DNA from 3 places in the Gracilibacillus salinarum genome. Region 1 is predicted to be linked to each of the others. Evidence: riboswitches for the same ligand, from Rfam matches in the RefSeq annotation. Region 1 holds a riboswitch; each other region holds the start of a gene.
The links. A riboswitch is a leader RNA that binds a small molecule or an ion and turns the genes downstream of it on or off. The one in region 1 is predicted to bind thiamine pyrophosphate.
Positions count from the first base shown of each region.

Region 2: another riboswitch for thiamine pyrophosphate. It lies ahead of thiW (energy coupling factor transporter S component ThiW); the one in region 1 lies ahead of MUN87_RS19005 (3-oxoacyl-ACP reductase).
Region 3: another riboswitch for thiamine pyrophosphate. It lies ahead of MUN87_RS05930 (ABC transporter substrate-binding protein); the one in region 1 lies ahead of MUN87_RS19005 (3-oxoacyl-ACP reductase).

Region 1 is NZ_CP095071.1:4,025,706-4,029,922, forward strand. Features, by position in the region: gene MUN87_RS19000 (anti-sigma factor) at 1-961, shown strand, start outside; gene MUN87_RS22345 (hypothetical protein) at 1,111-1,239, opposite strand; TPP riboswitch at 1,507-1,607, shown strand; gene MUN87_RS19005 (3-oxoacyl-ACP reductase) at 1,737-2,489, shown strand; gene MUN87_RS19010 (LLM class flavin-dependent oxidoreductase) at 2,558-3,865, shown strand; gene MUN87_RS19015 (hypothetical protein) at 3,940-4,110, opposite strand.
Region 2 is NZ_CP095071.1:2,260,010-2,264,226, reverse strand. Features, by position in the region: gene MUN87_RS10440 (aldo/keto reductase) at 1-487, shown strand, start outside; gene thiW (energy coupling factor transporter S component ThiW) at 1,247-1,747, opposite strand; TPP riboswitch at 1,834-1,948, opposite strand; gene MUN87_RS10430 (ring-cleaving dioxygenase) at 2,067-3,035, shown strand; gene MUN87_RS10425 (HAD family hydrolase) at 3,944-4,217, shown strand, end outside.
Region 3 is NZ_CP095071.1:1,212,850-1,217,066, forward strand. Features, by position in the region: gene MUN87_RS05915 (ABC transporter ATP-binding protein) at 1-429, opposite strand, end outside; gene MUN87_RS05920 (ABC transporter permease) at 426-1,184, opposite strand; gene MUN87_RS05925 (MTH1187 family thiamine-binding protein) at 1,326-1,619, opposite strand; gene MUN87_RS05930 (ABC transporter substrate-binding protein) at 1,631-2,608, opposite strand; TPP riboswitch at 2,687-2,797, opposite strand; gene wrbA (NAD(P)H:quinone oxidoreductase) at 2,996-3,592, opposite strand; gene MUN87_RS05940 (DUF4362 domain-containing protein) at 3,794-4,217, opposite strand, start outside.

The DNA.
Region 1 (4,217 bases):
AAGAAACTCAAAATTCACGCTTGCATTTCGGTTTATTCTGACATTAATAGCTGTGTTTTTTATTTATGCGTTTTATATGATGGTTACGAATATAGTATTTGATAAATCAGCGATTGGAAAAGAAAATATGTATTATTCCAGTCTTGCGCTTGAATGGACAGTACCCAATGTGCGAGGTGATTTTGAGATAAAGGAAGAAGACCTGTCAGCTTTCGGAACAAAAAGTTTGTCCTATAATGTATTGAAAAAGGTTGGGACAGAAGATCTTGTAATTGGTGAGGCGCAAATAACGAAACGACTGTCCAGCAGTTATTCAACCATTACTTATAAATATCCAGGTCAAAAGAAATTAAGTGAATTTTCCTTTTCGCTACCTGAAGACCCACGTTCAGGAGGAAAGTTAAAGGCTAATACTTCACCAAATGTGTGGGGAACATTGGAGAAGCTGCCTGAAGGAACAGTGGGCGAGTTAGCTTTTTCCACTACAGATTTTATGAAAGCTGAGCAGCTGATACAATCATTAGCTGATTATGATCTTCGCGTATTATGGATGCCTTTGTATACCGGGGAGTTCGTTAATTATGATCCCTATGGCTGGACTGGTGGAAGCAATTTAATGATGTTATCCGATGTAATTGGTTTAACAGGCGGTATGGATCATGATGAAAACTATCATCAGTCACTCTGGATTACCTGGTTAGATGAAGGTTCACTAGAGGATAGCAAGCAGCTGATGTTAAAGAACATGGGCGACCTTCTTGAAAAGCCTGAAAGTTATTATCAGGATTTCCTGCGTCTCGGCCATTTAGAGGAAAGATATCAATATCTTGAAGAAGAAGGTTTTTCTGTATATGGGGCTGTTGTAACAGGTCCTGCAAAAGAATTATTAACATTGCAGGAGGCTGACTTTGTTCAGGGTGAACAGCTAGGAGAAGTTGAGTTGTGGAATTGGGAGGAGTGAGGACGTTACGAGGCGGTATCATAGGGTCTTTAAGACTTATGCCACGGAAAAGGGATTTGAGCATTATCGTTCTCAATCAGAGGGTAAAAAATGACCCGAATTAGTGGAAGGAAAAGGAGCAAAAGATTTTGCTCCTTTTTGTGTGACAGTTATTTCTTTTTCAAGTGCCTAAGATAGCCCATGGATGAGGCAAATGCTGCTGTTCTTGCAGGGACGCCTTTTTTCATTAGGTTCTCTGTCGTTTCTTCAATTTTTTCGCCGACACCTTTGCTTTTCAAAGTAAACCCTCCTTTCTTTCTTATTATGTGTGGCGGGAGATATATCAATACGACCAAAGCTTATCAGTACCGGATATCACAAAAAGAGGAAGTCAAAATGATTCTGAGCAGACGTTGCACTGTTCACGGTTTCAACAGACCGAACCTTGATGAGAGTAGTAGTGCTATAAAGAGCAGGGGAATAATAAAATATGTGAAGAATAACATGAACAAGTCATATTACCTTGACATAAATTTCTTTAAACGATACTATTAAAAATAATTTAATATATGCACTAGGGGTGTTATTTAACTGAGATGAGTATTACCTCAAACCCTTTGAACCTGAACTAGTTGAAACTAGCGTAGGAAAGTGTAAACTCTAATACATACTTAAAGAGCGACTGTTCTTTATGCTTAATATGTAGTTATTTAGTTTTACGCAATTTTCCTATGGGAAGGTTGCGTATTTTTTTTATTTAAGTTTCATCAAAATTAAAAATACAGGAGTTGTTATGATGAGTAGAAGCGTATTAGTAACAGGTAGCAGTAGAGGTTTAGGAGCAACCATTGTAAAGACGTTGGCACAACAAGGTTTTCAAGTGGTTATCAATTATTATCAAAGCAAAGATGCTGCTGAGAAGCTAGTTTCTGAGATTGGTGAAAAGAATGCGATTGCAATTCAAGCTGATGTAACAGATCGTAAAGAAGTAGATAAATTGATAAATAAAGCAACAGAATATTTTGGTCAAATAGATGTTGTAGTTAACAATGCATTAGTAGATTTCAAATTCGATCCAAACAAACAGAAAACCTTTACAGAACTCACTTGGGAGGATTATCAAAAACACCTAGATGGTACGTTAAAAGCAGCATTTAATGTAGTTCAAAGCGTCATACCTCAATTCATTGAACGAAAAAATGGAAGTATTATCAATATCGGTACTAATCTATACCAAAATCCAGTTGTACCCTACCACGAATATACAACAGCTAAAGCTGGATTAATAGGATTCACACGTAATATCGCTTCTGAATTAGGACTATATGGTATAAAAGCGAATGTCGTTTCAGGTGGATTATTAAAAACGACTGACGCCAGTGCTGCTACAACTCCAGAAGTATTCGATTTAATTGCTCAATCAACGCCATTGAAGAAGGTGACCACACCTCAAGATGTAGCCAATATGGTTGCTTATTTATCTTCGGTAAATGCGGACGGTATTACAGGTCAGAATTTCACAGTTGATGGCGGTTTGACAATGAACTAATTGCTTAATCTTTAAAATAAGGAGTATGCAAGTCAATTAATAATGCTCTATTTGGAGGTGTGAAAAAAATGACAAAGACAAAAGGAAAGCAGCTACACTTAGGAGTTTTGCTGTATGGTTGTGGACACCACCAAGCAGCTTGGTTAATGCCAGATTCAAGCGTTGAACGGATTGGCGACATTTCTTATTACCAATCTTTATCACAAATAGCGGAAAAGGGGTATTTTGACGCAGTATTCTTTGCTGATAATCAGTCATTTAAAGCGAAAGATTCTAGTGATATGCCAGCATTTTGGTTTGATCCAGTAGTCAATTTAACTGCTATTTCTCAAGTGACAAATCATGTGGGATTAGTCACAACAATTTCAAGTACTTTTTCTAATCCTTTTACAGCTTCACGACAACTATTAAGTTTAGACCATATTACAAAAGGACGTGTTGGTTGGAATCTCGTAACGTCAATGACTGATTTAGAGGCATTAAATCATAGTATGGAAGAACTACCTTCTCATGACAAACGCTATGAAAAGGCAGATGAATTCGCTGCTTTAATGAATAAGTTATTTCTTTCATGGGACAGTAAGGAGTTTCTACATCATCGAGAAGAAAGAAAATTGATAAATCCTTCAAACATTCAGCCTTTTCATCACGAGGGTACTTATTTCACAGTGAATGGACCATCCACTACGCCAAAAAGTCCGCAAGGCAAACCAGTATCCATGCAGGCAGGGGCATCGAAACAAGGCGTTGCATTAGCTGCAAAATATGCCGATGCAGTCTATTCCGTATCGTGGAACTTAAACCAAGCCAAAAAATTTCGTGAAAGATTAGATGAACAAGTTAAACATAGCGAAGACAGCGATAGACATATCAAAGTATTTCCAGGCTTAGTAACCTATGTAGGCCGTACTCATGAAGAAGCGCTAGCCAAAAAAGCAGCATTAGATGAGCAATTACCTCTTGAAACAGCCTTAAAACAGTTGAGTTTCTTTATTCAACAAGACTGTTCTAATTGGGAAATTGATAAAGAAGTACCTCCATTACCCCCAGTAGAAGAATTTACTGGCCCAGTTGGACGTTACGAAACGATACTAGAAATTATTAATGATAAACAACCTACAGTAAGAGAATTATTAGGATATCTAAATGCAGGTGGTGGACATCACACGCTGATAGGCACACCCGACGAAATTGTGGATCAGATGGAAGTCTGGTTTGAAGCAGGTGTGGCTGATGGATTTAATCTTATGCCTCCTACATTACCTGGTAGTTTAGAGGACTTTGTTGAACTTATCGTTCCTGAAATGCAAAAAAGAGGTATTTTCAGAGAAAAATATGAAGGTCATACCTTTCGTGAACATTTAGGGTTGGCATAATAAAATGACTCTACTAGTTAAGGGGTGAGATGCTGGTATTAGTCTAAAAATGCATATGAGGGGATAATTTTTTATTATGTATCGGCCGTGATAAACGCAACCAATGGTTCGAAAGAGATCATTAGTGTTAGTATGTTTTCGATATCCAAAGGGATGATCCCTTTCCTGAATAAGTCTTCAAGCTCAGTTAACTGATGTAAAGCCTGATCGAGGTCATAAGTCTCATCGAATAGTTCATAGGACATGCCACCTAAAGTCTGTTCATGGTGCTTAAAATAGTAGAGAAAATTACTACGATTTTGTGAACTGATCAATTATTCTACCGGATGTTTTCTTATATTTACATCAGAAT
Region 2 (4,217 bases), 1.8 Mb from region 1:
GAATAAATACAAAGAAACATGGAAAGCAATGGAGAAACTTTATAACGATGGAAAAATCCGAGCAATTGGTGTAAGTAACTTTAAAGAGCATCACTTAGATGATCTGATAAAAGATGCAGAAATTACACCAATGGTGAACCAGGTTGAATATCATCCACACTTGCAGCAACGCAATTTACATGATTATTGCAAAGAACACAATATCCAATTAGAAGCTTGGTCTCCGCTTAAACAAGGGAAAGTACTGGACGATCCGACTTTGACGGATATCGCAAAACGCCATGGTAAGTCAACGGCACAAGTCATCCTCCGTTGGGATTTACAGCAAGGTGTTGTGACGATTCCGAAATCTGTCAAACAGCATCGTATACATGATAATGCGGATGTGTTTGATTTTGAACTGACAGATGCAGAGATGAAGCTGATCCATGATATGAATAAGGATGAGCGTGTTGGGCCAGATCCTGATACGTTTAGTAAACGGTAAAATAGATAATTTAAAAAACGATCGCAATGAGTGCGATCGTTTTTTATTATCAGCCTGAAAATATATAAGTGAGGTCACATCAGTAATCATATGGAACATGATTAGAGTTCCTATAATATGGATTATGTAAACTAAGCATTACTAGCCAAGTATCCATATTGAGATTTTTTATGTGATAGAATACCGCTCCGTCCAACCACTTCGCGTCCTGCGGGGCACGGCTGAAGCTAACTTTGTGAAGAAGGGCACTTCACAAAGTGGATCTTCAGCGCCTGCCTGTCCCGCGGGAGTCTACGTGGTTGGCCTACGCTATGGCTTTGCTCTACAACTAATAATACAGCTAGTATTTTGAGCGGTATCCTTTAGTGTCTATACCTCATCTTTAATATGGATAATGCCTAGAACTGCTGCTTTTCACTGTTACATCCGTTGTAGCACTTCCCTTAAGCGTAGGAAATAGGCGAAGACTCCCGTGGGATCAGTCGTGTGTGAAGACCCCGCAGTGAGCGATTTTTGCTCGCGAGGAGGCTGAACCCGACCCCACAGGACGCGGAGCCTATTTCCGGAGCTTTGCTAAGCAGATAAACTATATCAAAATGAGCATTTTGCAATACAGCCTTTGTTGACATAATCCATATTATAGGAAGTTGTTTATTAATTAAGTCAGTTAGGACCGGGCGGGTTATGCCCGGTTTTTCTTAAAGCATAAAGTATCTCATTTTTCTAAACAAATAAAGCATTGATTCAACCAAGTATTCTTTATCTGTTTGATACACTTTGACGCATGAGTGGGGCGTCTTTTACTCTTGATATAATAAATAGTCTAATGATAGCCCCGGTTACACTGCTGACAAGGAATCCTGGCAAAAATGCGAATGCGCCAACAGATGATCCCATCAATACTTTAGCATACGGTACAGAAAGCAGAGAGCCAAGGACGCCTGTCCCGACCATTTCACCTATACCAGCGAATGTGCGTTTATTCGTCCATCGATATAAATAACCTGCCAGTAAAGCTCCGACCATTCCACCTGGAAAAGCAAGCAATGTACCAAGCCCTAATAAATTTCGAAGTAAACCAATCATAAAGGCAATGGTAACTGCTGGGATAGGACCTAACGTTACCGCTGCCATCACATTCACCGCGTGCTGAACAGGGTATGCTTTGGCAATACCTGTCGGAAACCAAAGAAATTGCGAACCAAGTGTCCCGATGGCGATAAATACAGCCATTGTGGTTAATAATAATGTACGATTCATATTTTTCCTCCTTTTGTTATCATAAGGGATCACAGCTGAAGGAAAATAAAAAAGCCAGATTCTAATAAAGAACCTGGCTATACGTATCAAGTATATAGCTACTTCCCTACGCTGGTATAAACCAGATCAGGTTCTTAGAGTTAAAAAGCTTATGCGCGCTTTTCTCTCAGCCTATGCTCATAGGCACCCCTAGTAGTGATCACACTTATGTCATTAACAAAAATTTTATCAAAAAATAGAAAAAAGTCAATAAGATAACTATCTTGAATTCGAGATAAAATCACGGTATACTAATTGTAAAGAAATGGAGGAATGCATCATGCAATTAAAAGGAATTCACCATGTTTCCGCGATCACTGCCAACGCGCAAGATAACTTCAATTTCTACACAACTATTTTAGGAATGCGACTTGTAAAAAAGACGGTCAATCAAGATGACACGAGCATGTACCATTTATTTTATGCAGATGAAAAGGGAAGTCCGGGAACCGATTTAACCTTTTTTGAAATAAATAATGCGGGACACACTTATACTGGTAACAATAGTATCTCGACTACCTCATTACGTGTGGCAAGTGGTCAAGCGTTAGCCTATTGGCAGGATCGCTTTGATCAGTATGATATCGTCCATGATGGGATCAGTGAACAATTTGGTCGCCAGGTGTTACCTTTTCAAGATCATGAAGGGCAAAGATTGACATTGGTTTCTGATGAAAAGAATACAGGAGTTGCTGGCGGTGTTCCCTGGGACGGAAATGGAGTGAAAGCGGAGAAAGCTGTGATTGGATTAGGTCCCGTTCACTTTACCATCCCAGACTTAACTCCAACAAAAAAGGTGCTTACGGAAGTGCTGGGGTTCCGTCATGAAGGTAGTTATTCCCTTTTAGATGGTCGTGAAATCAACGTTTTTGCTACAGGAGAAGGCGGAACGGGAGCTGAAGTTCATGTAGAAGTTCGACCAGGATTACAAAAAGAACGGCCTGGCCGCGGCAGTGTACATCACGTTGCTTTTCGTGTTGAAGATGTAGAGGAACTAGAAGCATGGCGAGATGTGATTCGTCAGAAAAGATTACCAAACTCAGGAATTGTTGATCGTTACTATTTTCAATCGTTATATTTCCGTGAACCAAATGGAATTTTGATTGAATTGGCAACAGATGGACCGGGATTTGCAACCGATGAGAATATGGAAGCATTAGGCGAATCCTTGGCATTGCCACCTTTTTTAGCGGATAAACGAGAAGAAATCGAAGCAAACTTAACGCCATTGGAAACGAATAATAAATAAAATATCACCACACGCATATAGCAATAATGCGTGTGGTTTTTATTTAACGTTAGGATAGCCTAATATTTAAAGGTTTCGTACACTTTTTGACAGGAACAGCCAAGTCTAGCGCCCAGGAAATGGCGACATCCTGCATCGTCATCGTCCTCCGATAAAGAAGATGTAGAGGGGTTCCTATAATATGGATTATGTTAACTAACAGCTTAGTGGTTATTTTGAAATATTATGTGTGGTATGATGCCGCTTCGGCCAACCACTTCGCGTCCTGCGGGGCACGGCTGGAGCTAACTTTGTGAAGAATAACGCTTCACAAAGTGGATCTCCAGCACCTGCACAATCCCGCGGGAGTCTCCGTGGTTGGCCTACGCTAGGATGTGGTCTCTACAACTTTTGTAAGACATAGCATATTGATCACTGTATATATATAACAGCAATTGAATGAATAACATAATGCCTAGATCCACTGCTTTTAGCTGTTCCATATGTTGTAGCACTTCCCTCAAGCGTAGGAAATAGGCGGAGACTCCCGTGGAATCAGCGCGAGCTGATGATCCATTTATGAAAGAAAAGCATTTTCTTTCATAAATTAGCTGAAGCCGTGCCCACAGGACGCGGAGCCTATTTCCGGAGCTTTGCTAAGCAGATGAAAACTATCAAAATTAACTACGTGTCAGACAGTTCCAGTTAACATAATCCATATTATAGGAAGTTGTATATCATTTATGTGGGCGGATTATGCTCGGTTTTTCTAATGGTTGGAGCGGGTTCTAGAGGACAAATTTAAGAAGAAACGTAAAAGCTGTCTATATGAGTATCCTCTATTAACACCACGGAAAAATCACAAATTATTTATCTGCCAACCTCATATGTTATACTATTTTCGTTGTTATATGAAAGGGGACAATCACATGAATGAGATAAAAGCTGTCTGTCTGGATATGGACGGAACGATTTTGAACAACCATAATCAATTGGAGCAAAATACGAAAAACGTGATCGAACAAATTCGGCAGCTTGGGGTCAAAGTATTTATTGTCACAGGACGCGCTTATAAAGAAGTACTAGATATTACGGAAGGTAATGTAGAACTTGATGGCATTGTTACGGCGAATGGCATGATTACGTATTTGGACGAGGAGTTATTACGTCAGCACCATTTATCGACAGAAGTTATTGACCGTG
Region 3 (4,217 bases), 2.0 Mb from region 1:
TAACATACTCCGCACAAAAGCCACTCGTTGCCGCATACCACCTGATAACTCATGTGGATATGCTTCACTATATGCGTGTAATCCAGCACGTTGAAGCATTTCCTGCGCTCTTTGTTTATCTGGTTTCTGATGCAATTCTGCCCCCAACATAACATTTTCTAAAACCGTTCGCCATGGGAATAAGGATGATGTCTGCGGCATATAACTAATCGAACCTTTTTGACCGTTTATTTCCTGATCATCTAAACGGATGCTTCCTTGATCAGGTAAATACAGCCCGCCAATCAAATGAAAAATGGTACTTTTTCCGCTCCCGGAAGGTCCTAACAGCGACACAAACTCACCATTTCCAACTTTCAGATTGACATCAGTAAGCACTGGTTGTGACTGAAACTTCTTACTTATGTTGACTAATTCTAACGTAGTCATGATGACTCCCCCTTAGATGGACGCCATTTTAAAATTATTTTTTCTAAGCCAATAATAATCGAAAAGAAAATAAAACATAATAACATGATGATAAATATAGCTACAAAAACTCGATCTGTTCTAAACGAAGAAGATGCCAATGTCATATATACACCAATTCCCTTATTGGCACCAAGCCACTCAGAAATCACTGCTCCCATCACACTATAAGTAGCGGATATTTTTAAACCAGAAAAAATCTGCGGAACAGCGTGTGGTAATTCTAATTTGGTAAACACTTGTTTTTTGGTCGCACCAGCCATTTTCATATAATGGATCAATTCAGCATCCGTTTGGTTAAATCCATCCAATGTGGAAACAGCAATGGGAAAAAAGCAAACTAATGTAATAATCAACAATTTTGGTGTAATGCCAAAACCAAACCAAATTACAAGAAGTGGAGCAAGAACAATGATTGGTATATTTTGTGACAAGATCAACAATGGATATACCGCTTCTCTTACCCTTGGCAATACATGAAGCAGCATTGCTATTATCAGACCACATAAGGTACCTATAATAAATCCACCAGTTGTGAGACTTACCGTTGCCCAAACATGCTGTTGAAAATTCGCCCATCCTTGGATAGCTTCTGTAATTATTTCTGTTGGTGCAGGCAGAATCCAGCTAGGTATTTGTAATAACCTGCTGGAACCTTCCCAAATCAGTAGAATACTAATAATCATAATTACTGGTAATGATACCTTTCTCCACATAAAACCTACCTCAATTTTTTATGGCCACTTTCAAGTGTTTTATGGCCACTTTTTGTACTTTTATGGTCACTTTTGCTTATTTTATGGCCACTTATAAGACTTTTATGGCCACTTCCGTCCATTTTATGGCCACTTTCAACTTTATCGATATTTTTTCGTTAATTCTGTCATGGATGCCTTACGATCCTGTCGCGAATAAATTTTGACTTGCGAGATTACGCTGGGACAATTTAACTGATGCATGCGCTGATTCATTTTTTCAATGACAGCAAACAATTCAGATAACTCCCCTTCCATCGTTGTTTCTAATGGTCCAACATGGTAATTAACTCCCGATTGATCGATTACAGCAATTGCTTCGTCTACATAGGGAATAGAGTCTTCTCCATTCAGGGTTTTCGGTATCATTTGAACACTTACTAATGCTTCTGCCATATTTAATCCTCCTATTCAGGTAAAAATTCATTGGTAAAGGCTGCTTCTGCGTCTAGTTCTCGATCGAGCAAATCATTCTCATACATGAAATCAGCATAGTTCTGCCATACGTCTTGTGATTGTTCACCCCATTGAGCAGCATCATCTTGATACTTTGGAGACAACCATTGCTGACTGGCATGTACTAACTCTTCATCAAGATCAGGTACTTCCTCAATTAAAATATCGGCAGCTTCGTCCGGGTTATCGATTGTGAATTGATAACCTTTGCTTACAGCTGCTATGAATTTTTTAATCGTTTCCGGATTCTTCTCTATCATATTTTCATTGGTTGTAATAACTGGTGTATAGTAATCCAGCTTCTCCGAATAATCAGTTAAGTAAAGCATATTTAACTCTTTGCCGCGCAATTCTGCTTCGATACCTGTCCAGCCATAGTAAATCCAGGCAAAATCGACATCTCTTTCGACCGCCGTAAAGAAATCAGTATTCCCCATATTGACGATGTCAACATCCTCTACCGATGCATCTTCCTGTTTCATTAATGAATCAATTACAGCAGACTCTACGGGCGCTCCCCAGCCACCGTAAGTTTTCCCGGCAAAGTCGGCTGGTGACGTAATTTCTTTATCAACCGGGGAAGCAAAGCCTGATGTATTATGCTGGATCACGGCTGCGATGGATACTAATGGGATATCCTGGACTCTTGCCTCTGTGACAGACTCCTGGTAGCTTATGCCAAATTCAGCTTTTCCTGAAGCAACTGTTTGATCTGCACCTGCTTCACCTGGCATTACAATTTCTACATTTAATCCTTGTTCTTCGAAATACCCTTTCGATTCGGCAACATATAATCCAGTGTGGTTAGTATTAGGTGTCCAGTCTAAGACAAGTGTTACCTCCTCCATTTTATCTGAGGAGCTGTTTTCTTCTCCACACCCCACCAACACGATACACACTGCAAGTAGTGCGACCATTATTTTTTTCATAAAAAATCCCCCTTTTTCTTTTTCTGGGGGAACATACAAGAAACACCCTAGACTCGAAAGCCTAGGGTGCATATAGATTCGGTTATCTTATATGTTCCCTACGCTGGTACTAACCAGATCAGGTTCTAAGGGTCAAGCAACTAACGGCAACTTTCTCAACCGGCAACACCGGTCCCCCTACATGTCCTATTTATTTTTTCCATCCTCTACTTTGACATAATTCTGTCATTTCATCAAGTTTTATTTACTATTCTGGATTTCAGTGTCGAGTTAACACTTTAAAAAATGATAACTCTAAAGATAACGGGCATATCCTTGCTTTACCTGTACAAACGTATTAAAAAGACGAATCTCTATAAACATAGAAATTCGTCTTTAGGTTATACATTATCCGTGAATCTTCGTTGCGACTTCGACAACACGTTTAGCTTGATGCTTCACTGCATCTTCTACATCCTCGACAAAATCACCATCTGGTGTATGTGTGACACTGTTTCCATAAGGATTTCCACCTGAAGTAAAGGCTGATTGATCTGTATACCCTGGTGGCACAATAATAGCTCCCCAGTGCATCATCGATGTATAAAAATTCAACAACGTTGCTTCTTGACCACCGTGCGGGTTAGATGCAGAAGACATCGCACTTACCACTTTATTAGCTGTCTTACCAGCGGCCCATAAACCACCTTGTGAATCAATAAATTGCTTCATTTGTGATGGCACACCACCGAATCGAGTTGGCATGCTGAAAATAATTGCATCTGCCCACTCAATATCATCAGAGCTTGCTTCTGGAACATGCTCGGTATCTTGCAGGTGTTGCTCCCACTTCGAATTTGATGCAATTGCAGGCTTTGGAGCTGTTTCTTGTGCACGAACAACTCTTACTTCTGCTCCGGCTTCCTTTATTGCGTCTGCTGCCCAATTCGCCAGCTGATAATTAGTACCTGTTGAACTATAATAAATAACTGCTACTTTAACCACTTCTCTACTTCCCTTCTCGATGTATTGATTCCATTTGAAATTTTCCCAGATTCATGTGGAATTATACAATATCTTGATTCTGAGATAATTAGAATCTTAACACGGTTAAATCTTCTGTAGCAAATGGTTAGCTCAAGTTAGATCTAATTACACGATAGCAAAAACTTTTCGAGCATTATCATATAAAAAGAATCGTTGCCCTTATTCAACTTTTATTCCTGCTTCGATGAATGTGTTATAACGAAGCAGATTACCATCCTTATAAAAATCAAAACGAATGGTTGTTTTTTCTCCTTTTAACACCAATTCGCCTGCCGGTGCCATCTTCGTCATGATCATAGCTGATTTTGGAGTGCCTGTTCTAATTTGCTCGATCACTTCATTGATTTTTTCCTCGTCTTCGCTCTTCAGAATATGTTGGTCACCTACGATTATTTCCAGACTTTGATAAGTTTGCTCTGGAACAATCACCTTCTCATATGGCACCTCAAACGATAGATCTTCTTGCTGTTCACAATTCGTAAAGTCAAAGCTGATGTTATTTTCTTCTGTTAACGTATTCTCCATTTGCTTACAAGTAAAACTGTTCCATTTATCACCTGTACCAGTATAGCTGTCTTGTCGA